Regions from separate parts of the Bradyrhizobium sp. CB1717 genome, predicted to be linked through region 3. Evidence: riboswitches for the same ligand, from Rfam matches in the RefSeq annotation. Region 3 holds a riboswitch; each other region holds the start of a gene.
What was found. A riboswitch is a leader RNA that binds a small molecule or an ion and turns the genes downstream of it on or off. The one in region 3 is predicted to bind cobalamin.
Positions count from the first base shown of each region.

Region 1 (7,505 bases), 1.1 Mb from region 3:
AAGGCATGGCATGGGTGTGGGGCTATCAATCTGCCGGACGATCATCGAGTCACATGGCGGCCATATCGTCGCGCAAGCAAAACCGGGTGGCAGCGCGATCCTTCAGTTCACCGCGCCATTTGTGGAGCTTAGCGAAGGGACAGCATGATTGGGCGGCGCATTCTTGTGATCGACGATGACGCCGCAATGCGGGACTCGCTCGCGTTTCTTCTTGATGTTAACGGTTTCTACGTAGCAACCTATGAGACGGCGACCGCGTTTCTTAATGACGTCGCGAGCGGTCCAGTTGATTGCATTGTGTCGGACATCCGCATGCCGGGTATGAGCGGTCTCGAGCTAGTCGGTAAAGTGAAGGCCAATCGCGTCAACTGCCCCGTCGTCTTAATAACTGGTCATAGCGACGTATCGCTCGCAGTCGAAGCGATGAAAGCGGGTGCGGTCGACTTCCTCGAGAAGCCGTTCGTGGAGGAGGTGCTATTGCGTGCGATCAATAGTGCTTTGGAAGCGCGGCCAACAAAACCAGCCGATGACGCAGCAAAACTCCAGGCGGAAGCCCGCCTCGCGGGCCTCTCGTCGCGCGAGCGTGACGTCCTGCAGGGACTATTAGCCGGCAAGATTAACAAGGTGATCGCCCATGATCTCGGCATCAGTCCCAGGACAGTCGAGGTTTACCGTGCAAACCTCATGGCCAAGACAAGTGTCCGCAGCATGTCCGAGTTGATGCGGATCGCCATTACGGCGGGACTCTAGCACCAGCGCAATGGCGCGAATGGCTTATTCATGCATTCAAGCTGCGCACTCCAGACCACGAACCGACGGTTTTCAGGCGCACCGCACCGAGCGGGCCATGTTTTCGATGACGGCTACCTATGCAGCACACGCTGCTGGTTTCTTGAATCACGACCGCACATGAAGCAGATCAATTACGTCGGCCCACATTTGTGCTCCGATATACAGCAGGTCTGTCACCCCGGAGAACGGGGGCTACGACAGCGTATCGCATGATCATCGAGCGCGTCGACCACGTCGGTCAGCGTACATCGATCGGGATGCCGTCAATATCTGCCTGGTCACCTCCGCGGCCGACCGATGCTGACGGGGATCAGAGCCAAGGCGCCCGAACAAGACTTCCCGCGGCAAGCCGAAAGTGGCGGTGGACGACAACTTTTCGGCTGGCTGGAGCTCTTCACGGGTGCGGCCGTGCGCTTCCGACTGCTTCCATGGACGCGGCCGAGGAAGCCAGCATGCAGCTTTCTAATCCGGTTTGGCCATGTTTGAGCAAAAGGGATCCCGCCGCCCCCATTCAAGACCGCCCTGCTCATGGCACTGACGGGTAAATACTTAAGGACTTCTACCTAGGGAAAACATCCAAATTTTCGAGTTCGTCAGGAGCAGCCAATCTGCGTCCCATCGATGTCCGCAAAATAGGGTCCGCCATGCACGCCCAGCCCGCAAATTTACCGATACCAGCCGTTATCCGACCAGCGTCTTGCGCGGGCAACCTCAACACTTCGGCTAAGTTGATTTACGTCAGCTCAAATTCAAAGCGCGCTGCGTTTTTGCGTCGAACAGCGCAGAAAATTGCGGCGTAGCGAAGGACACCGAATTCGGCTTGGGCGATCTTGTAAGTGGCAGAAACGCTTCCGGCCTACATTGTGCCTCCAGGAGCACCGGAATGATCATCGACCTTTTGCTTCGAGAGCATCGCAACATTGAGCTGCTTCTGGCCGCTCTTCAACGCGAATTGGAGATTTTTGAGAGAGGGGTTCGTCCCGATTATGAGGTCATTCGCGCGATTATCAGCTATTTCGAGGTTTACCCCGAGCTGTACCATCATCCACAAGAAGACTTGATTTTTTTCAAGCTCAAGGCTCGCGATCCGGATGCAGCTGCAATCGTCGGCGATCTCGCGCTTGAACACCAGGAAGTGGTCGACCGTTTGCACCACTTCGCGCGAGCTATTGACGCCATCCTCGCGGATCGTGAACTCTTTCGGCAAGACGTCGGCGATATCATACGCGACTTTATAGTACGCGAGCGGCGCCACATGATGTGGGAAGAACGAGATTTCTTTCCGGCCGCACTGAAGGCTCTCTCGGCACAGGAATGGACCCAAATCGCTTCCGCCGTCACCGATGATGGAGATCCCCTGTTCAGCGAGACAGCGGCAGCCACTTCCGACGCGCTAAGAGCGCATATTCTGCAATTGGAGCAAGAAGCTGAGGCCGAACGGAGCTCGGTCGCGTTTTCGTCCGCCAAGGCCGGCAACCCGTGACACGGCGCCGAGACGTAGGGGCCGTATTGATCGGCGCCGTCTTACAGCAGGAATTAGACCTCATGCTCATCATGTCGAAATGAAAATGGGGTGTTCGCGGGCACGTAGCCTGCTGCACCGCCAAAATGGCTTTCTGCGCACGATGATCGCTTCCGGTGCCAACGGCATGGCTGAGCCTTCCTGAGCCCTGGTTCCGGCACGTTCCACAATGTGATGTCGCAGGTCTGGCAGTTGCGCAGTGACATCGCGAAACGGATGCCTCTCATGTCCGCCGCCCCACAACGACGGACGATTTCCGCCGCGCGGGTGGGGCGAAGCACTCCCACTCTTTGCCAGCCTGGCACGCTCTGAATGATCCGACCGCGGCCGGTTCGACCCACAGCACGCCAATTGCCAGGCACTGCTCGCCCGGGTACGTTTAGCACGAACGGCAAGGCGCTGGACGACGTCAGGTCTAACTCTGCGCCGAGTCGTGTCGGATCGGAGATCGCCATCATTCAACTGGCCTGTGCTGAGGGCAGGACCACGCTCACGGCTGAGGAGCACCCTGTCGGCACCAGTGCCATCTTCAAGCTCGTGACATCCTCCGCGTGGTTCGCTCATAGACTCTCAAACAGAGGCCCAAGACGAAACCCGACTATCGGGTGGGACTGGTCGACCAAGGACTACCTTAAGCAGGGTTCAATCAATAGCAACCGCTCATGCATTGTCTACGCTTGCAAGATCCTTGGAGCCGGGTTTTTCGTATCGTCGCGCTGATCGAGCATAAGGTTTCCAAGCAGGAAAGCGCACCGAGTTTGCGGCTCGTCGCTGCGGTGACCGCCCGGCATCACCGTCCCTCGTCGCCGTCGTAATCGTTGCCGACGTGCTCTTGAGCGACAAACCTTGGTGTAACTTTATAAACCTCAGGCTAACGGTCGCATACCACGGCATAATTGAGCTCCGCTGAGCTTGTGCTTCAACTGAGCTCAGATTTTCGGCGAATGTCCTTGCCGTGATCGAACCGGCGGTTGACCTCTCTCTGCCGATGGAAGTCCGCGCGATGCGTCAGCGTCGCTCCTCCCAGACTTTCGCCCGGCCCGCTAAGCGGGGCCGGGCTTTTTTTGTATTCCCAAGGCTCCATCGATCATCGACAGCGCAAATGACCGCAAGAGGATCCGCTTTGTCGAGAAGCGACCCAAGCCCGGATCAACGGCCTTGCAGATCGAATGCAGCGCGCAGTTGGCGGGCGGCAGCGACCATGTTCGCTAGCGCCGGCCGCACTTCCTCCCATTTGCGCGTCTTCAGGCCGCAGTCCGGATTGACCCAGAGCTGCGAATCCTGGAGCCGGGTCTGAGCCAACGCCATCAGTTCCTTCATTTCGCCCGCCTCGGGAACGCGTGGGGAGTGGATGTCGTACACGCCCGGCCCGATCTGATTTGGATATTCGTAGTTCCTGAACGCGTCGAGTAGTTCCATTTTCGAACGCGACGTCTCGATCGAGATGACATCTGCGTCCATTGCAGCGATCGCACCGATGATGTCGTTGAACTCCGAGTAGCACATATGTGTATGAATTTGTGTTTCGTCGGCGACACCCGATGAGCAGATGCTGAAGCAATCCACGGCCCAGTCGAGATAGGCCGTCCACTCCGATCGACGCAACGGCATTCCTTCGCGCAGTGCGGCTTCGTCGATCTGGATCATTGTCGCACCAGCATTCTCGAGATCGCGGACTTCGTCTCGGATCGCGAGCGCAATCTGGCGGCAGACCTCGCTTCTGGGAATATCATCGCGAACGAAGGACCAGTTCAAGATCGTCACCGGTCCGGTCAACATAGCCTTCATCGGCTTCCTCGTTAGTGATTGCGCGTAGCGCCACCAGTCCACGGTGATAGGCTTCGGCCGCACCACATCGCCAAACAGGATCGGTGGCCTGACGCAGCGCGAGCCGTACGACTGCACCCATCCGTTCCTGGTAAATGCGAAGCCGGCGAGGTGCTCGCCGAAGTACTGCACCATGTCATTGCGCTCGAACTCGCCGTGCACGAGGACGTCGAGACCGATGTCCTCCTGCCAACGTACGGCGCGCGCAGTCTCCTCCTTGAGGAACCTGTCGTATTGCTCGTCACTTATCGCGCCTCGCGCATGCGCCGCACGGGCATTCCGGACCTCTGTGGTCTGCGGAAACGATCCGATGGTCGTGGTAGGAAAAGCCGGTAGTCCGAAACGATTGCTTTGGATCTCGGCACGACGGGCAAATGGGCTCGCCCGTCGACGCATGGTCTGATCGATCGCTTTCATCCGGACAGCGACATTGGCATCACGGATTTTCGGCGAAGTCCGGCGAACAGTCGCGGCACATTCCGACTCGGCAAGAGCTGGCGCAACATTCTGGTCGCCTGCGAGTGCCCGCGCCAGGATCGCAAGCTCCCGCATCTTCTGGACCGCGAAAGCAAGCCAGCTCTTGACGTCGGAAGCGAGCCCGGTTTCGAGTTCAACATCGACCGGCACATGAAGTAGCGAGCAGGATGGGGCAATCTGTACACGGTCCTTGCCGAGCTTCGCAATCGCGGGTTCGAGCCGCTGGCGCAGCGACGACAAATTCGACCGCCATACATTCCGGCCGTCGACGACACCGAGCGACATGACGAGATCACTTCGGCCGCCAGCGCTGATCTGGTCCAACAACTGTGGCGCTCGAACTAGGTCGAGGTGTAGTCCGGCAACTGGCAGGCTCAACGCGGTGTTCAGATTGTCCCCGAGGTCGCCGAAATAGCTGGCAACTAAGATCTTGATGGCCGGCACCTCCTTGGCGAGCCGATCATAGGCATGTCGCAAAGATTGCCGCCCCCTTTCATCCAGATCAAGAACCAGGCAGGGCTCGTCGAACTGAACCCAATTTGCCCCACGTTTGCCCAATTCCTGCAGAACCTCGATATAGGCCTGTATCAGTTCATCCAGTAGTGAAAGTGGCTGGAACGCAGGATCGGGACTCTTGCCGAGCTTTAGGAATGTGACCGGCCCGATCAGGACAGGGCGGGTTTGGAAGCCAAGGGCCTTGGCTTCCTCATACTCCTCGATCGGCTTGCGAGAGCATAGCCTGAAAGTCTGCCCCCTGTGAAACTCCGGGACCATGTAGTGGTAGTTGGTGTCGAACCACTTAGTCATCTCCTGCGCGGGTGCGCCAAATCCGCGCGGTCCGTGACCGCAATTCGCATCCCGATCGTCGCATTGTGATCCGCGGGCCATGGCGAAGTACGTCTTGAGCGAAACGGATTCGGCTTTCGAGGCGTAGATCTCCGGGATGGCGCCAACCATGACACTCGTGTCGAGCACCTGATCATACAGCGAGAAATCGTTCGATGGAATGACTGTGACGCCGATAGATTTCTGTCGAGCCCAGTTCGCGGCACGCAAGCCAGCTGCGTCCTCGAGCAACTGCTGTTCGCTGCTTTTTCCGGCCCAGTAGCTTTCTAGAGCGAGCTTGAGCTCCCGCCTTGGACCGATGCGTGGCGTTCCGAGCGTAGCAACCGGAAGGGAGAGAAGAGACATAGCGTTAACCCCATGTTGGGGGCAAAGGCCATGGCGGACGCAGGCAGGGGAAGTCGCGCGGTGCGACGGCTGCTTGGCGCACCACCGGGACACCCCGCCCGTGGACGAATATATTGTCGGGGCAGGTCTCCTGGCTCGCGGGTCATCGCTTCTGTCCGGCCTTCCCGAAGCCGCGCAGGCTTCAGTGACATCGTTGGACAGCGGCTTGCCGCTCACAGTTGCGGGGGCAGCGCCGGCATTGTCACCGGCTTCCCTCTTAGCTCCGGCAAGTGGAAACCGGAGAACCTCGACGGCTTGGAATATCGGCAAGAGAAGTCTTCCGTCAACCTCTCAGATTATGTCTCAAGCTGAGCTGCGACATCTGCGACGCGAATGACCATGCATCTCTATGGTTCAGATGATGTAGAAGCGCTCTCAATCGGCCATATCGGAATGACCATCGCAGCTGCCCGCGGGCCGCATGGCAGATCGGTGGCAGGGACAAATGCGGCTTGCGCAGTCGGGACTGCTGCCTCGAGCCGAACGCATCTGTTGCGAGTCCCGGCTTCCGATGGCAACGATACCGAACTAAACGGTCGCGTGACGAGGATGCATAAGCCGCGCTGGATAGCGCTGAACGGAAACATCGAGACATGGGCCAGTCGGAAAGTCGACAAAGAGAACACAAAAGCGGTGTGAATTGCAGTCCATTACCTGGCACGAAGGATGCAAGTCTTCGGCATACCCAGTCTTCTCCTTCTGGGCATGTCCAGCACAGCAAATTGAGGCTGTCGCCGGCAGCGAAGTTAGCGGCGCGTGACATAGAGGGGAGCCCTGCTCGCACGGGACACCATCGCTCTCCCCGTCGCGTCGCCGCTAACTTCTTGCGCTCGCGCATACTGGTTGAAGGTTGCCCGCTTTAGAACGACGTGTGGATGAAACCAGATAGGCCGACAGTTATGAGAAAAATCTCTGGAAGACGCGCGTTATGGTTTTGTCTTGGTCAATGCCTGATCTACCTGGCCGGGTTGGCTCCGACGAGCAACAGTGTTCGCGCCAACGAGAGCCCCCTTATCGAACGATTCAAGTCAACGTGGCGAGCGCAAGACGGCGAGACAATTGAACAAATTGTCTCCAACGTCTCGAAGGTGGCACAGTTCGTCCCTCGAATGTGGGGCCTCGCTGAACTTGATCAAGATGACCATGTGTTCGTTTCGTGGACTAGGCACCGGGATGATACATCAGGCGAACAGAATGTTATCACCTGGAAGATCGCGCACGACGGAACCTTTCAACTTGCGTCGACCTATGCAAAGCCGATGGAATTGGGCTGGCGCGCCCTGGCGCTCTCGTTGATCGCCAGTGAAGTCAAGGATGGCGAAAGGGACGCAAATCTTCGCTTTTTGCATGATCCGAGCAATTTCAACTTTGTGACGACCACGCAAGGCCGGCTCGGCGATCTTCTGCGGCAGGGCCGCTGCACTATCGTTGAACCTGTTGGAGTGGACTACTTGCCGAAGCAGAATGACAAACCGACCGAGAAAGGTGATCTGTGGCGCGTTTTGCTTTTAGTGAACTGCGATATCGCAGGACCCCGTTTTTTTACACACAACGGGGTCATCACTTTCGAGAAGAGCGAAGGGCAAGATTGGAAGCCGCAATCCTCCTTTGCCAAGCGTATCGCGGCCTTTCCTCCTGGCTCCTGGTTCGCTCGCAT
Region 1 covers NZ_CP121666.1:7,604,616-7,612,120, forward strand. The annotation lists gene QA649_RS35535 (ATP-binding protein) at 1-148, shown strand, start outside; gene fixJ (response regulator FixJ) at 145-750, shown strand; gene QA649_RS35545 (hemerythrin domain-containing protein) at 1,676-2,275, shown strand; gene metE (5-methyltetrahydropteroyltriglutamate--homocysteine S-methyltransferase) at 3,464-5,809, opposite strand; cobalamin riboswitch at 5,912-6,113, opposite strand; gene QA649_RS35555 (nodulate formation efficiency C protein) at 6,724-7,505, shown strand, end outside.
Region 1: it holds a riboswitch for cobalamin, as region 3 does, so the genes downstream of both, metE (5-methyltetrahydropteroyltriglutamate--homocysteine S-methyltransferase) here and QA649_RS30555 (energy-coupling factor ABC transporter permease) in region 3, are expected to answer to the same signal.

Region 2 (7,505 bases), 3.8 Mb from region 3:
TGTCGGGCTCGATCGACTGGCGGTTCCTCGAAGACCGGTTCGGCGCGGTCTATGACGATGATCCCGGCAGGCCGCCATTGCCGACCCGCTTGATGGTTGGGCTCGCCATCCTCAAGCACATGCACGACCTCTCGGACGAAGGGTTGTGCGAGCGCTGGGTCGAAAATCCCTACTATCAGCTGCTTTGCGGCGAAGAGTTCTTCCAGCACCGGCTGGTGTTCGACCGCTCCTCACTGACGCGCTGGCGGCAACGGATGGGCGAGGATCGCCTTGCGGTATTGGTTCAGGAGAGCCTCTCTGCCGCGGTGCGGCTGGGCGCGGCGAAACCCACCGACTTCACCCAGGTCATCGTCGACACCACGGTGCAGGAGAAGGCGATCGCATTCCCGACCGATGCTCGACTGATGCATCGGGCGCGCGAGAGGTTGGTGCGGAGCTGCGCCAATCCTACGTCCGCGTCGGCAAGATCGCACTGATCCGACATCAGCGCTACGCCCACGCCAAGCACTTCAATCGGGCGAACCGCGCCTTGCGCACGATTAGGACCATGCTGGGCCGCGTGATCCGCGATATTGGTCGCAAGATCGCGGATCGGCCGCAGCTGGAGGACGTCTTTGCGTTGCCGCTGTCGCTGGCCCGGCAGGTCCGCGAACAGCGGCAACGGCAGCGCGGCAAGAAAATCTATTCGTTGCACGCGCCGGAGGTCGAATGCATCGGTAAGGGAAAAGCTCACAAGCCCTACGAGTTCGGCGTGAAGGTGAGTGTCGCCACGCCCGTTGATCGCTGCAAGGGCGGCCAGTTTGTCGCCCATGTGAAAGCGTTGCCGGGCAATCCGTATGACGGACACACGCTCGCGACTGTCATTCCCGAGATCGAGGCCAGCGTCGGCGCTTGCCTGACCAGGATCGTTGCCGATGCTGGCTATCGCGGTCACAACGCGCCGAAAGACAAGATCTTCAAGGTCTATGTCGCCGGCCAGAAGCGTGGCGTGACCGCAGCAATCAAACGCGCCTTCCGACGCCGATCCGCGGTCGAACCGGTGATAGGCCATCTCAAGAATGAGCACCGGATGAACCGAAATCATCTCGCCGGCACCCGCGGCGACGCCCCCAACGCGGTCCTTGCCGCCGCGGGCTACAACTTCCGGCTTCTGATCCTCTGGCTCACGACTTTGTTTGTCCGGATCTGCTGCGCCTTCCTGTTCGCCGGCGCCTGGTCATCCCGTCAACAGACCTCATGATCAACGTTCTTCACGGTCGACTAATGATCCGACGCTGCTCATGCTGCGACCTCGCCGCCAACCAGCGCTAATGGCTTGCTATGCAATCCGGCGGGATGAGCTAGGTGGGTCGATGCGGGCGCCGCCATACTCACGTAGCTTGGACAGATCGCCATGAGGGACACGCCTAAAGACGGCGCGATGGGTTTCGGCTGGGATGGCCCGGCCTCGTTCATCCCAGCGGCGCGCGGGTGATGAACCAGGCGAACATCCCTGCGACCGCCTAGTCCAAACGTAGCCGAATGACGAGGTCGACTACGTTGAAGAAGCGCCGCGGGCACCGGATCGGATGCAGCTTCTGGCGATGGCAAGGGCCAGGTGGGTTTTGCCTGTGCCGGTGCCGCCAACCAGTACGACGTTGCGTTGTTGGGCGATGAAGCCGCCGCTTTGCGGGCCACAGCATCCGCTACCGGCCAGACACGCACTTTTGGCCATTCTCCGGATGCTCGGGCAACGCTTGCGCCCCAGTCAACTACCAACCTTGGGAATTGATGGAGAAGATGGTCACATGGCAATTCTCGTTAATACACCGTCAAGGAAGTCGATACGAAGCTGGGTTTAGAGAATGAAAAAAGTTCTGCTGGGCACGGTAGCCTTCATCGCACTAGCCGCTCCTGCCTCTGCCGCTGATCTGGCCGCGCGACCCTACGTCAAAGCGCCCCCGGCGGTCATTCCAATCTATGATTGGAGCGGCTTCTACATCGGCATTAACGGCGGCGGCGGCTCCGCGCATCAGTGCTGGGACCTGCTTAATGCCGGCGGCGTGATCGTCGCTCCGCCCGTCACCATGGGGTGCCATAATGCGACGGGAGGCACGGTCGGCGGTCAAATCGGCTATCGCTGGCAAATAGCGAACTCGATGTTCGGCCTGGAGGCGCAGGGCAACTGGGCCGATTTCAAGGGCTCCAACGCGAACCTCGCTCTTGCAGGCGTCCAGGACAACTCCAAGCTTGATGCATTCGGCCTGTTCACGGGACAAGTCGGCTATGCCTGGAATAACGTGCTGCTTTATGTGAAAGGTGGCGCGGCGGTTGTCCGCGACAAATACCGGGTCTCCGATTTTGCGACTGGGCTGACCATCGACAACGGCAGCGAAACCCGTTGGGGCGGCACAGTAGGAGCGGGCCTTGAATTTGGCTTCGCTCCGAACTGGTCCATCGGCGTTGAGTACGACCACCTGTTCATGGGGCATCGGGACGTAGACTTCTTCTTTTCAACAGGAATCGTAGGTGCTCCGGTGGGCGCTTTTGCAGGGACTGCCCGTATCGGTCAGGACGTCGATATCGGTTTGGTCCGCGTGAACTACCGCTGGGGTGGCCCGGTCGCCACGACATATTGATCTTCGCCAGAACGGAAGCGCTCCTTCACACGGGGGACGGGCAGCCGGATAATCTTGGCGCGCTGCTCGTATCTCAAGCTAGCAATCATTGATTTAGATCATTTCCAGAAACTACGTAAGGATCGGAATAGGCGGAGACGATGCGCTGGTCTCGCAGTCTTGGTTTTTCTTCCTCCTTCAGGTGAAGCACGAGGGCACATCGCAAAGACGCGCAACCATCCCTATGCTCAGGCGGTGATCGCCGCGGGCTGGATTACCTTGTTCTTCGGCTTTGCCCTCTGCCCACTCGCCTTCATCTGGGCCTATGTCGAGGTGCCGGCTCCTCGAAATACGGGAGCCTCGTGATGGGCGTCCCGATCATCAACACTTTCGTTGTGCGGCTGCTCTTGCTATTCCTCTTCAAGATCGTGCGGTTCAACGTATTCTGGAAGCTTTCGCCTTCCCTGGTCAGCCTGCCGGCCTTGCTCGGTCTCCTCATCCCGGGGCTCGGTCATCGTAGTGCGCAGCGCGGTCTCTGGGGCGGCTATGCCCAAACCCAATGCGACTTGTTGGTAGTGTTCTAACAGCCGCTACAGAAATATCATGAGAAGCGATAAACCATATACTTGGCCTGCTCGTCGTAGCTAGCAAGCTTCTCGTTCACTTGCGGGTCTTCCAGCGTCTGGAAGCTATTCCTCTCCCAGAACCTCGTTGAGCCGTTCACAGCAACCAGGGAAACGTTTGGAAGGTGCGCGCGCCTAGCGTGGCTAATCAGCTTGCGCACAACCTCGGACGCTGCGCCGCCAGACCGCGCCTCGGGCAATAGCGCGATATCGTGGATATAATATGTGGATGCGGCGTCGGGTACGGATTTTAGAAGGACATTGAGAGCGGGTGGCTTTTGAAGTGCCAAGGATGGATGAAATATAGCCAGCAGCACCAATCGCCTCGCGCTCAAGCACGAAGCATCCGGCGGGGTAAAGCCGAAGCCGCTCCGAGAATACGGCCTCATCCTCAGGGTAATTGAGGTGAACGCGATCTACGATCGCGTTCACAGATGGAAGATCTTCGCACTCCATTGCTCGCCAAGGCATGCAATGCACTTTCAGTGATTTATTAACCGCTGTTCACTAGCATCAAATGCTGGCGGGCAACAGTACACGCCCTGACGCTCGGCTGCTCAATCCGTGAGCGGAACAGACTCTAGTCCTTTTGCCCCGAGGTCGTATGCGCCGTATAGATGGGCCGATGCGGGGCCCTTGGGGAAAGAGGAGCAGAACTGCTCAAAGTCGCGGAAACCTTCATTGCCAATCCCGAGCCAAGCCCCTGCCAGGGGGGAGGAGTAGAGACTCGACGGGAAGCACCTACAGCGGACATCGCCGGGTGAAGGGATAGTCCAGACCACGAACGCCGGAAGGGTGACAGGCGACGCGATCGGATCATGAAGCGTTTCAAATCGTCCCGTCAGGCTCAACTTTTCTGTCAGTTCATGATCAGGTCGCGAACCTTTTCCACATCCTCTCTCTCGGAGCCGTCACTGCCGACTTCCGTCGTGCTTCGCGCGAGCGAGCCTTTGCGACTTGGCGCGATCTCCACGACAAGCGCTCGCCGAACCTCGACCTTGGGGCTGCTCCAATTCGTTAACTTGACGGTGCCGCCTTGACGAATCTCCGCGAGCGGCGCCTATATGTAGCCCGTCACGGTCTTCCATTCCCGCATCTCGTAGGATGGAAGCTAAGAGGGAACCCGGTGCGCCGGCAACGGCTATTCCGAGGCTGCCCCCGCAACTGTAAGCGGCGAGCGGTTGTCATCATGGTCACTGGCGCGACAGCGCTGGGAAGGCCGACAGCCGCAGCGACCCGCGAGCCAGGAGACCTGCCGCGACAGAACGAACGTCCTCGGGCGGGGTGCCCCGGTGGGTTGCTTGCAACTGGTGATATTTGCCCGGTCTCCTCGCAAGTCGTCCGCACGGCCCCCAGCCTCAAACATCGCGGGGTTGCCGATGTCGCCGTCTTACGATTTCGATCAGCATGGTCATCTCATCGAGATGCCGAGTGTGCGGCCGCTCCCAGCGCAGGCCAAGCCTACCACGCCTGAGCTGTGTCTTGTGCAGCCGCCGCCATCGCCGGCTCCGCTGCCAAGGCCCCTCGCGCCATCGCCAAGGCCGTCTGACCTCACGCTCGATCGGTCGCGCGACAACCTGCTGACGTCGTTCGGCAAGCTGACGCTGACCGACCGTTATCTGCTCGCCGGCGAAAGCCTCCAGGACATGTTCGCCCGGGTGTCTTGCGCCTTCGCGGACGATGTTGCGCATGCCCAACGTCTGTATGATGGGATGTCTCGACTGTGGTTCATGCCGGCCACACCGGTGCTCTCCAACGGCGGCACCCCGCGCGGCCTGCCGATCTCGTGCTTCCTTAACTCGGTGTCGGACTCGCTCGAAGGCATCGTCGGCATCTGGAACGAGAACGTCTGGCTTGCCTCCAACGGCGGCGGCATCGGCACCTACTGGGGGAATGTTCGCTCGATCGGCGAGAAAGTGAGGGGCGGCGTCACCTCGGGCATCATCCCGTTCATCCACGTCATGGACGGCCTGACGCTGGCGATCAGCCAGGGCTCGTTGCGGCGCGGCTCGGCGGCGGTCTATCTCGATATCCACCATCCCGAGATCGAGGAGTTCCTCGAGATCCGCAAGGCGTCCGGCGACTTCAACCGCAAGAGCCTCAACCTACATCACGGCATCAACGTCACCGACGAGTTCATGCGTGCCGTGGGTGCCGGCACCACGTTCGCTCTGCGCAGCCCGAAGACTAACGAGGTCGTCCGCGAGATCGATGCCCGCCAGCTGTGGCAACGTATCCTTGAGAACCGGCTGCAGACGGGCGAGCCTTATCTCTTGTTCATCGACACCGTGAACCGCGCGCTCCCCAAGCACCAGCGCGAGCTCGGCCTCAAGGTCTCGACCTCCAACCTGTGCAGCGAGATTACGCTGCCGACCGGCATCGATCATCGCGACGAGGAGCGCACCGCGGTGTGCTGCCTGTCGTCGCTCAACCTCGAGACCTGGGACCAGTGGAATAAGGAGCCCGGCTTCATCGAGGACGTCATGCGCCTCCTCGACAACGTGCTCACCCACTTCATCACAGTGGCGCCGGACGGCATGAAGCGTGCCCGCTACGCCGCCCTGCGCGAACGCTCCGTTGGCCTCGGCGTCATGGGCTTCCACTCGTTTCTCCAGGCCAAGGGCATTCCGATGGAGAGTGTCCTGGCCAAGTCGTTCAATCTGAACATGTTCCGAAAAATCCGTCGCGATGCCGACGCGGCATCCGTGGCGCTCGCTCGCGAGCGTGGCCCGTGCCCGGATGCCCTGGAACGCGGCGTGATGGCGCGCTTCAGCCACAAGATAGCGATCGCGCCGACCGCCTCGATAAGCATCATCTGCGGCGGCACCAGCGCCTGCACCGAGCCAATCCCGGCCAACATCTACACCCACAAGACGCTATCCGGCGCCATCTCGGTGCGTAATCCGCATCTCGCCAAGGTGCTGGCCGCCAAGGGCGCCGACACCTCGGCGACCTGGCAGTCGATCATCGCGCACGAGGGGTCGGTCGCCCATCTCGACATCCTGTCGGAGCACGAGAAAGCGATCCTTCGCACCGCCTTTGAGGTCGACCAGCGCTGGATCGTCGAGCTTGCCGCCGATCGCGCCCCATTCATTTGCCAGAGCCAGTCGATCAACCTCTATCTGCCGGCCGACGTCGATAAGTGGGACCTCCACATGCTGCACTGGACGGCATGGAAGCGTGGGGTGAAGAGCCTCTACTACTGCCGTTCAAAATCGATCTCGCGCGCGGCGTTCGCCGGCAAGATTGCCGAGGATGACACGGCAACGCCGGCGCCGCAGCGCACCGACTATGAGGAGTGCCTCGCATGTCAATGATCGATCTGTCGTCCGTCGATCCGCGCACGCTGATCGGCAAGGGGCGCGTCGGCCTCCTTGATTCGACCGGCAGCTATGACGTCGATCGCTACGCCTGGGCTTACGAGTTCTGGAAGCGCCAGCAGCAGACCCACTGGATGGGCGAAGAGGTGCCGCTCGGCACCGACCTCAAGGACTGGGCGTCGGACCGCGTCACCGCCAACGAGCGTGCGCTGCTTACCCAGATCTTCCGTTTTTTCACTCAGTCGGACATCGAGGTCGGCGACAACTATCTCAAGCGCTACATCCCGATCTTCCAGCCGCTCACCGTCCAGATGATGATGGCCGCTTTCACCAATATGGAGACGGTTCATATCGACGCCTATGCGCTGCTGCTCAAGACGCTTGGTATGCCCAAGACCGAGTTTGAGGCATTCCGCGGCTATGCGCAGATGCGCGCCAAGGCGGACTACATGCACGAATTCGGCGTCGACACCGTGGCCGATGTCGCCCGCACCCTGGCGATGTTCGGAGCCTTCACCGAAGGCATGGCCTTGTTCGCGAGCTTCGCCATGCTGCTCAACTTCCCGCGCCACAACAAGATGAACGGCATGGGACAGATCGTAAGCTGGTCAGTGCGCGACGAGAGTCTCCACTGCGAGGGCATCATCAAGCTATTTCACGAATGGCACCGCGAAACCGGCGCGGTGACGCGCTCCGTCCGCGACGACATTGTCGACGTCGCCAAGACCATGGTGAACCTGGAGGAGAACTTCGTCGAGCTCGCCTTCGGCCTTGGCAAGATCGAGGGCATGCTGCCTGAGCACATCCACGCCTACGTCCGCTACGTCGCCGACTGGCGACTGACCCAGCTCCGGATTGCCCCGGTCTTCGGCTTCTTCGAGGCGAAGGAGGGCGGGTTCACACAGCTCAAGGCGCATCCGCTGCCGTGGCTCGTCGAGATTCTCAATGGCGTCGAGCACGCCAAT
Region 2 covers NZ_CP121666.1:1,078,212-1,085,716, forward strand. The annotation lists partial or broken gene QA649_RS05075 (IS5 family transposase) at 1-1,240, shown strand, start outside; partial or broken gene QA649_RS05080 (ATP-binding protein) at 1,515-1,663, opposite strand; gene QA649_RS05085 (outer membrane beta-barrel protein) at 1,845-2,618, shown strand; gene QA649_RS05090 (DUF3302 domain-containing protein) at 2,778-2,963, shown strand; gene QA649_RS05095 (hypothetical protein) at 2,963-3,181, shown strand; gene QA649_RS05100 (GNAT family N-acetyltransferase) at 3,199-3,537, opposite strand; partial or broken gene QA649_RS05105 (hypothetical protein) at 4,021-4,241, shown strand; cobalamin riboswitch at 4,281-4,495, shown strand; gene QA649_RS05110 (ribonucleoside-diphosphate reductase subunit alpha) at 4,600-6,537, shown strand; gene QA649_RS05115 (ribonucleotide-diphosphate reductase subunit beta) at 6,528-7,505, shown strand, end outside.
Region 2: it holds a riboswitch for cobalamin, as region 3 does, so the genes downstream of both, QA649_RS05110 (ribonucleoside-diphosphate reductase subunit alpha) here and QA649_RS30555 (energy-coupling factor ABC transporter permease) in region 3, are expected to answer to the same signal.

Region 3 (7,505 bases):
GTAGACGGCTTCTATGCGCGCACGCGCGATTTCTGCAGCGAGCGAGCTCGCATCGGCCGTTCCGCCCAGAATGAGGGCGCGCGTCATGGCTGATCCCTGGCTGACTATCATTGGTATCGGCGAAGATGGCCTTGCCGGGCTGTCGGACGCAAGCCGAAAGGCGCTTGCGATGGCTGAAACCGTGTTCGGTGGTGAGCGCCATCTTGCACTTGCGGAGGTCGATAGCCGTGGTCGCCCGTGGCCGGTGCCGTTCGATGCCGATGTCGTGCTGAGCTGCCGCGGCAGGCCGACGGTGGTGCTCGCCTCCGGCGATCCGTTCTGGCATGGCGCCGGCGCAAGCATCGCCGAGAAGCTGCAGGCTGGCGAATGGATCGCGCACTCCGCGCCGTCGACCTTCTCGCTTGCGGCCGCGCGGCTGGGCTGGCGACTCGAATCCGCCGTCTGCCTCGGGCTTCACGCCGCGCCTTTCGAGCGCCTCGTGCCGCATCTGGCGCGAGGGGCTCACATCATCTGCCTCGTGCGCGATGGGAAGGCGGCGGGTGATCTTGCAAAATGGTTGAGCGAGCGCGGATGGGGGGCCTCGGCCTTCTGGATGCTCGCTGCGCTGGGCGGGCCGCGCGAGAGCATCAGGGAATATCGTGCCGACAGCTTTGCCGGCGATCTCACCGGAAACCTGGTTGTGGTCGCGCTTGAAGCGAAGGGAGCTCAGGGCATCCCCGGCAGCTCGGGACTTTCAGACGATCTCTTCATCCACGACGGCCAGATCACCAAGCGGCCTGTGCGCGCGCTGGCGCTTTCGGCGCTGGCGCCGCGTCCCGGCGAGCGGCTATGGGATATCGGCGCCGGATCGGGCTCGATCTCGGTGGAGTGGGCGCTGTGTGGTGGGACGGCGACTGCGGTCGAAGCGCGCGAGGATCGCGCCGCGAATATCCGCAAGAATGCGGCTGCGTTCGGACTGGCGCCTCGCATCACCATCGTTGAGGGGAAAGCGCCGGGAGCTCTCGCTGGGCTGGACGCGCCGGACGCCGTCTTCATCGGCGGCGGTCTCGACAAGGCGATGTTCGATGCGATCTGGTCGCATCTCGCTCCGGGGACACGCCTGGTTACGCATGCGGTGACGCTGGAGACGGAAGCGCTGCTCGGCGAATTGCATCAGCGTCATGGCGGCGAGTTGATGCGGGTCGAGATCGCACATGCCGCGCCGCTCGGCCGCTATCGGTCATGGGAGGCCGCTCGACCGGTGGTGCAGTGGAGTGCGGTCCGATGAAGGTCGCTGGGCTCGGGTTCAGAAAGGATGTCACACTGGCTTCGCTGCGCGAGGCGCTGCTGGCTGCCGGCGGCCCCGAAGGGCTCGTGGCGGTGGCAACTGTCAGCTACAAGGCCGACGCGGAGGCGCTGAAGCAGCTCGCACGTGAGTGCGGTGTGCCGATCAGGGCCGTTCCGGCCGAGACACTGGCCGGCATCGACACGCTCACGCAATCGAAGCTCATCGCAGAGAAGTTCGGCACGGGATCTCTTGCCGAAGCTGCGGCGCTCGCGGCGGCTGGCCCTCGCGCGAGATTGATTGCGTCGCTCGCGGTCTCGCAGGACCGCACGGCCACCGCCGCGATCGCGGAAGGAGATGGCCCATGACCGTGCATTTCATCGGCGCCGGGCCGGGCGCTCCCGATTTGCTGACGTTGCGCGGCCGCGACCTGATTGCGGCCTGTCCGGTCTGCCTCTATGCCGGCTCGCTGGTGCCCGAAGGCGTCCTGGCGCATTGCCCGCCCGGCGCGCACATCATCAACACGGCACCGATGTCGCTCGATGAGATCATCGCGGAGATTGTCGCCGCGCATGCGGGGGGCAAGGACGTCGCGCGGCTGCATTCCGGCGATCTCTCGATCTGGTCGGCGATGGGCGAGCAACTCCGCCGCCTGCGTGCGCTCGGCATTCCCTATACCGTCACGCCCGGCGTTCCTTCTTTCTCCGCCGCTGCGGCAGCACTTGAGGCCGAGCTGACTTTGCCCGGCCTGGCTCAGAGCGTGGTGCTGACGCGCACGCCGGGCCGCGCCAGCGCGATGCCGGAGGGCGAGAAGCTTGCCGCCTTCGCCGCCACCGGCGCGGTGCTCGCGATCCATCTCTCGATCCATCTGCTCGACCAGGTCGTCGCCGAGCTCACGCCGCATTACGGCACGGATTGCCCGGTCGCGATCGTCTGGCGCGCGAGCTGGCCGGATCAGCGCATCGTGCGCGCGACGCTGGCGACGCTTGATGCGGCCGTGGGCAGCGAGATGGAGCGCACCGCGCTGATCCTGATCGGCAAGACGCTTGGCGCTGCGGATTTCGACGAGAGCCGCCTCTATGCCGCCGACTACGACCGCCGCTATCGGCCGGTCGGCGCCGAGCCGCGCTTTCCGGAGGCGTCGTGATGGCGGCAGGCCTCGTCATCTCCGCACCTGCGTCGGGCGTCGGCAAGACCACGCTGACGCTGGCGCTCGCGCGCGCCTGGCGCAATCATGGCCTCAAGGTGCAATGCTTCAAGAGTGGCCCCGATTACATTGATCCCGCATTCCACGCTGCTGCCACGGGACGCGCCTCCGTCAACGTCGATAGCTGGGCGATGGACCGCGCGACGATCGACCATCTCGTCGCTCGCGGCACGGACGCCGACATTGTCCTCGCCGAAGGCTCGATGGGCCTTTTCGACGGCGTCGCCACGCGCGGCGTGTCCGGCACCGGCGCTTCGGCCGACATCGCGGAGATGCTGGGCTGGCCGGTGGTGCTGGTGATCGATCCCTCGGGGCAGGCGCAGACGGCGGCGGCGATCGCCGCGGGCCTTCGCGACTATCGCGCGGGCGTGCGCCTTGCCGGCGTCGTGCTCAATCGCGTTGCCAGCCCGCGCCACGAAGACCTCGTACGGCGTGCGCTGAACGATGCCGGCATCGCCGTGTTCGGTGCGCTCCCCCGTCATGCCGAGATCAGCCTGCCGAAACGCCATCTCGGTTTGGTGCAGGCGGAGGAGCAGGCCGAGATCGGCAAGCTGATCGACGAAGCCGCGCGCTTCGTCGCTGAGCATGTCGATCTCGACGCGGTGCTGGGATCGGCAGCCAGCTGGTCGCCGCAACCTTCGGCGAACGCCCTGAATGTGACGCCGCCCGGGCAGCGCATTGCGCTGGCCCGCGACGCGGCATTCTCCTTCGTCTATCCGCACATGCTGGAAGCCTGGCGCGCGGCGGGCGCCGAGATCTCGACATTCTCGCCGCTCGCCGACGAAGTGCCAGACGCGAACGCCGACGTCTGCTGGCTGCCCGGCGGGTATCCCGAGCTTCACGCGGGAAAGATCGCGGCCAATGCGCGCTTTCGCAGCGGCCTGCGCGCGTTCGTCGAGACGCGAACGGTGCACGGCGAGTGCGGAGGCTATATGGTCATGGGAAATGCTTTGACCGATGCCGACGGTGTCCGTCATGAGATGACGGGTCTGCTTGGCCTGGAGACCAGCTTTGCCAAGCGCCGCATGCATCTGGGCTATCGTCTCGCCACCCTTGCCGCACCCATGCCGGGGCACCAGGCGGGCGCACGCCTGCGCGGCCACGAATTCCACTATTCGACCATCCTCGCCCAGCCCGATACGCCGCTGGCGGTCGTGCATGATGCAACGGGCGCGGTCATCGCCGAGACCGGCTCGCAGCGCGGCCGTGCCACCGGCACATTCTTCCATCTGATCGCGGAGGACCGGTGAGCGGCTTTGTTTCCTTCGTCTCTGCTGGTCCCGGCGACCCCGAGCTCCTCACCGTGAAGGGCGCCACGCGGCTGCGCGAGGCCGACGTCGTGCTGTATGACGACCTGGCGTCCGGCGCGATCCTCGATCTCGCACGGCCCGGCGCCAATCTCGTTGCGGTGGGCAAGCGGGCGGGGCGCCCCTCGACCAAGCAGCACCACGTCAATCGCCTCCTGGTCGACTACGCCGCAACCGGTGCACGTGTGGTGCGGCTGAAGTCCGGCGATGCCGGCATTTTCGGCCGGCTCGAGGAGGAGATCGAGACGCTGCGCGAGGCCGGCATCGGCTACGAGATCGTTCCCGGCGTGACCTCGGCCTGCGTCGCCGCAGCGCAGGCGGGAATCCCGCTGACCCGACGCCACACCTCGCGCCGGGTGCAGTTCGTGACCGGGGCCGATGTCACCGGCGAGCTGCCGCCAAACCTGAACTGGGCGGCGCTGGCTGATCCTGAAGCGACCACCGTGGTCTATATGGGCCGGCGCACCTTTCCGGCGCTTGCCGCAAAATTGATCGCGCATGGCCTCGCCCCCGAGACACCGGCGCTGTTCGCCGAATCCCTCGGCCGACCCGACGAACGGCTGGTCCGCACCACGATTGCCGAGCTTGCCGAGCAGCTTGCACGGGGCGGGGCGGCTTCGACGGCCGCCGTGATCCTGTTCGGCGCGCTGGCGGGGGAATATCCGTCATGACCGCCGCTGCCGCCGTTCGCCCCTTGACGCCTGCAATGCGAAAGGGGCACACAGGACGGGCATGGTGCTCGACGCGGCGCAAAGCGCCGGAGCATAATCGGGAATGGGGATGGGCGGACCCAGTTGCGGCGCCCAAAACCCCAGCCGCCCCCGCGACTGTAAGCGGTGAGGGGCTCCGATCAGCCACTGGGCCGCAAGGTCCGGGAAGGCCGGAGAACCCCAGTGAACCGCGAGCCAGGAGACCGGCCGTGCATGTTTTGAGGCCAAGGCCGTCGGGTGTGACGGCAGGAAGGAACTGAGCCATGCATATCGAACCCGGAGTCGTGACGGGCGCCAAGCTCGTGTTGAGTTACGCAACCGGCATCGCCGCAGGCGGCGTTGCCTTGAAGCTCGCGGTCGAGACCGTGCGCGAGCAGGGCATCGGCTCGCTCGCCGTGCGCACCCTCGCGACCACCGTGCTCGTCTTCACCTTCTTCGAGATCCTGCCGCACTTCCCGGTCGGCGTTTCCGAGGTGCACTTCATCCTCGGCTCGACCTTGTTCCTGCTGTTCGGCGCGGCGCCCGCGGCCCTCGGCCTTGCATTTGGCCTGCTGCTCCAGGGCGTCTTCTTCGAGCCCGCTGACATCCCGCAATATGGCATGAACGTCACGACGCTGCTGGTGCCGCTGTTCGCGATCCAGGCGATCGCCACGCGGATCATTTCGCGCAACACCGCCTATGTCGACCTCAGGTATCGCCAGGCGCTGGCGCTCTCGACGACCTATCAGGCCGGCGTGATCGCCTGGGTGGCGTTCTGGGCGCTCTACGGCTCCGGCTTCGCCATGAGCAACCTCGCCAACATCGCGACGTTTGCGGCCTCCTACGCGCTCGTCATCGTGATCGAGCCGCTGGCCGATCTCGCCGTGCTGGCGCTGGCGAAGTCGCTGCGCGGCGTCACCGCGCCCGGCCTCGTCACCCCGCGCCTGCACAACGCGGCTTAAGAGACAAGGGGCGGCCGTCATGGCCGCCCCGTACGCCCGATGCTCACGCTCTCCCTGATAGGCATCGGTTGCGGTGATCCCGAGCAGCTCACGCGCGCCGCGATCCACGCCATCAACGCGGCCGATCTCGTCCTGATCCCGCGCAAGGGAAGCGCGAAATCCGATCTCGCCGATCTCAGGCGGACGATCTGCACTGACGTGCTTACCAACAAGACGACGCGCATTGCCGAGTTCGACCTTCCCGTGCGTGATGCGGCCGAGGCGGACTACCGCAAGGGCGTGGACGATTGGCACGACGCTGTGGCCGCCGCGTGGTCGCAGACCATCGCAAGCCATCTCGGCAGTGATGGAAAGGTCGCGCTGCTGATCTGGGGCGATCCTTCGCTCTATGATTCCTCGCTGCGCATCGCGCGGCGGCTCAATCCCTTGCCTGATATCGAGGTCGTGCCCGGCATCACCTCGATCCAGGCGCTGTGCGCGGCGCATGCGCTGCCGCTCAACGATATCGGTGAGCCTTTTCTGGTCACGACAGGACGTCGCTTGCGCGAAGGCGGTTGGCCGCAGGGCGTCGACACGGTGGCCGTGATGCTCGACGGCGGCACCGCATTCCAATCGCTCGATCCGGAAAGCTTGCACATCTGGTGGGGTGCGTATCTCGGCATGCCCGATCAGATCATCATGTCCGGTCGGCTCGCAGACGTGAGCTCGCGCATCGTCGCGACGCGACAGGAGGCGCGCGAGCGGCACGGCTGGATCATGGACAGCTACATTCTCAAGCGCAGGCCGTAAGCGAGGCAGCATGCTCCCCGACTGGGTCACTCAGAAATGCCCCGACATCTCCGCCGCCCATCGCGACGCGGCGATTGCACGGCAGGCGCAACTGACAAAACCGACCGGCGCGCTCGGCCGGCTCGAGCAGCTCGCGATCGAGCTTGCCGGCCTGCAAGCGACTGAGCAACCGCGTGCCGGGTGCGTGCCCATCATCATCTTCGCCGGCGATCACGGCATTGTCGCGCAGGGCGTGTCGGCCTATCCGCAAGGCGTCACCATCGCGATGATGGCGAACTTTGCCTCCGGCGGCGCCGCGATCTCGGTGCTGGCGCGCGAGCTCGGCTCAAACCTGGAAGTTGTTGACGCCGGCACGCTGGCGGAGGGGGCGACGCCTGGCATCGTCACCGACAAGCCGCGCAATGGCACGCGCGATTTCAGCGTCGAGGCTGCGCTCACGCCCACGGAGCTGGCCTTCGCCTTCGAAGCCGGCCAGCGCGCGGTCGCGCGTGCCGAGGCGAGCCAGCCTGATCTCCTGATCTTCGGCGAGATGGGCATCGGCAACACCACGACATCGGCGGCGATTGCCGCGAGCCTGCTCGCTGTCAGCGCCGAGGAGATCGCGGGCAGCGGCACCGGCGTCGATGCAGCCGGCCGCGCGCACAAGGCGCGCGTGATCGATGCGGCGATTGCGCGTCATGGCGTTGCGGGCGCGTCGCCCGAAAAGATCCTGTGCGCCGTCGGCGGGCTCGAGATCGCGGCGATCGCGGGCGCCATCATTGCGGCTGCGCAGCGCCGCATCCCCGTGTTGATCGACGGCTTCATCGTGTCGGTCGCGGCGCTGGCGGCCGTGCGGCTCAATCCGTCGTGCCAGCCATTCCTGCTGCCCTCGCATCAATCGGCGGAGCAGGGACATCGCCTCGTGCTGCGCGCTCTGAACGTGCAGCCGCTGATCAGCCTCGATCTCAGGCTCGGCGAGGGATCTGGTGCCGCCATCGCGCTGCCGCTGGTGCGGCTCGCCTGCGCGCTCCACAATGGCATGGCGACCTTTGCCCAAGCCAATGTGCCGGATCGGCCGGCTTAGCCTGGCCGCTGATTGACGGAGACGACGCGCCAGCCGGTCGCGAGCCGGTCGATCCGGGTCAGCGACAGCGGATCGATCACGAAGCGCAATGCCGCTTCCGGTGTGAGATCGAGCGCGATGCACAGCGCGGCCCGGATCGTGCCGGAATGCACGACGAGCGTTGCTGATCCGGCGCCGATCCGCGAGAGACCCAGCCGGACGCGCGCGACCTGATCCTCAAAGCT
Region 3 covers NZ_CP121666.1:6,522,491-6,529,995, reverse strand. The annotation lists gene QA649_RS30585 (cobalt-precorrin-6A reductase) at 1-87, opposite strand, end outside; gene cbiT (precorrin-6Y C5,15-methyltransferase (decarboxylating) subunit CbiT) at 86-1,267, shown strand; gene QA649_RS30575 (cobalamin biosynthesis protein) at 1,264-1,632, shown strand; gene cobM (precorrin-4 C(11)-methyltransferase) at 1,629-2,411, shown strand; gene QA649_RS30565 (cobyrinate a,c-diamide synthase) at 2,411-3,721, shown strand; gene cobA (uroporphyrinogen-III C-methyltransferase) at 3,718-4,449, shown strand; cobalamin riboswitch at 4,495-4,715, shown strand; gene QA649_RS30555 (energy-coupling factor ABC transporter permease) at 4,752-5,429, shown strand; gene cobF (precorrin-6A synthase (deacetylating)) at 5,469-6,218, shown strand; gene cobT (nicotinate-nucleotide--dimethylbenzimidazole phosphoribosyltransferase) at 6,229-7,281, shown strand; gene QA649_RS30540 (histidine phosphatase family protein) at 7,278-7,505, opposite strand, start outside.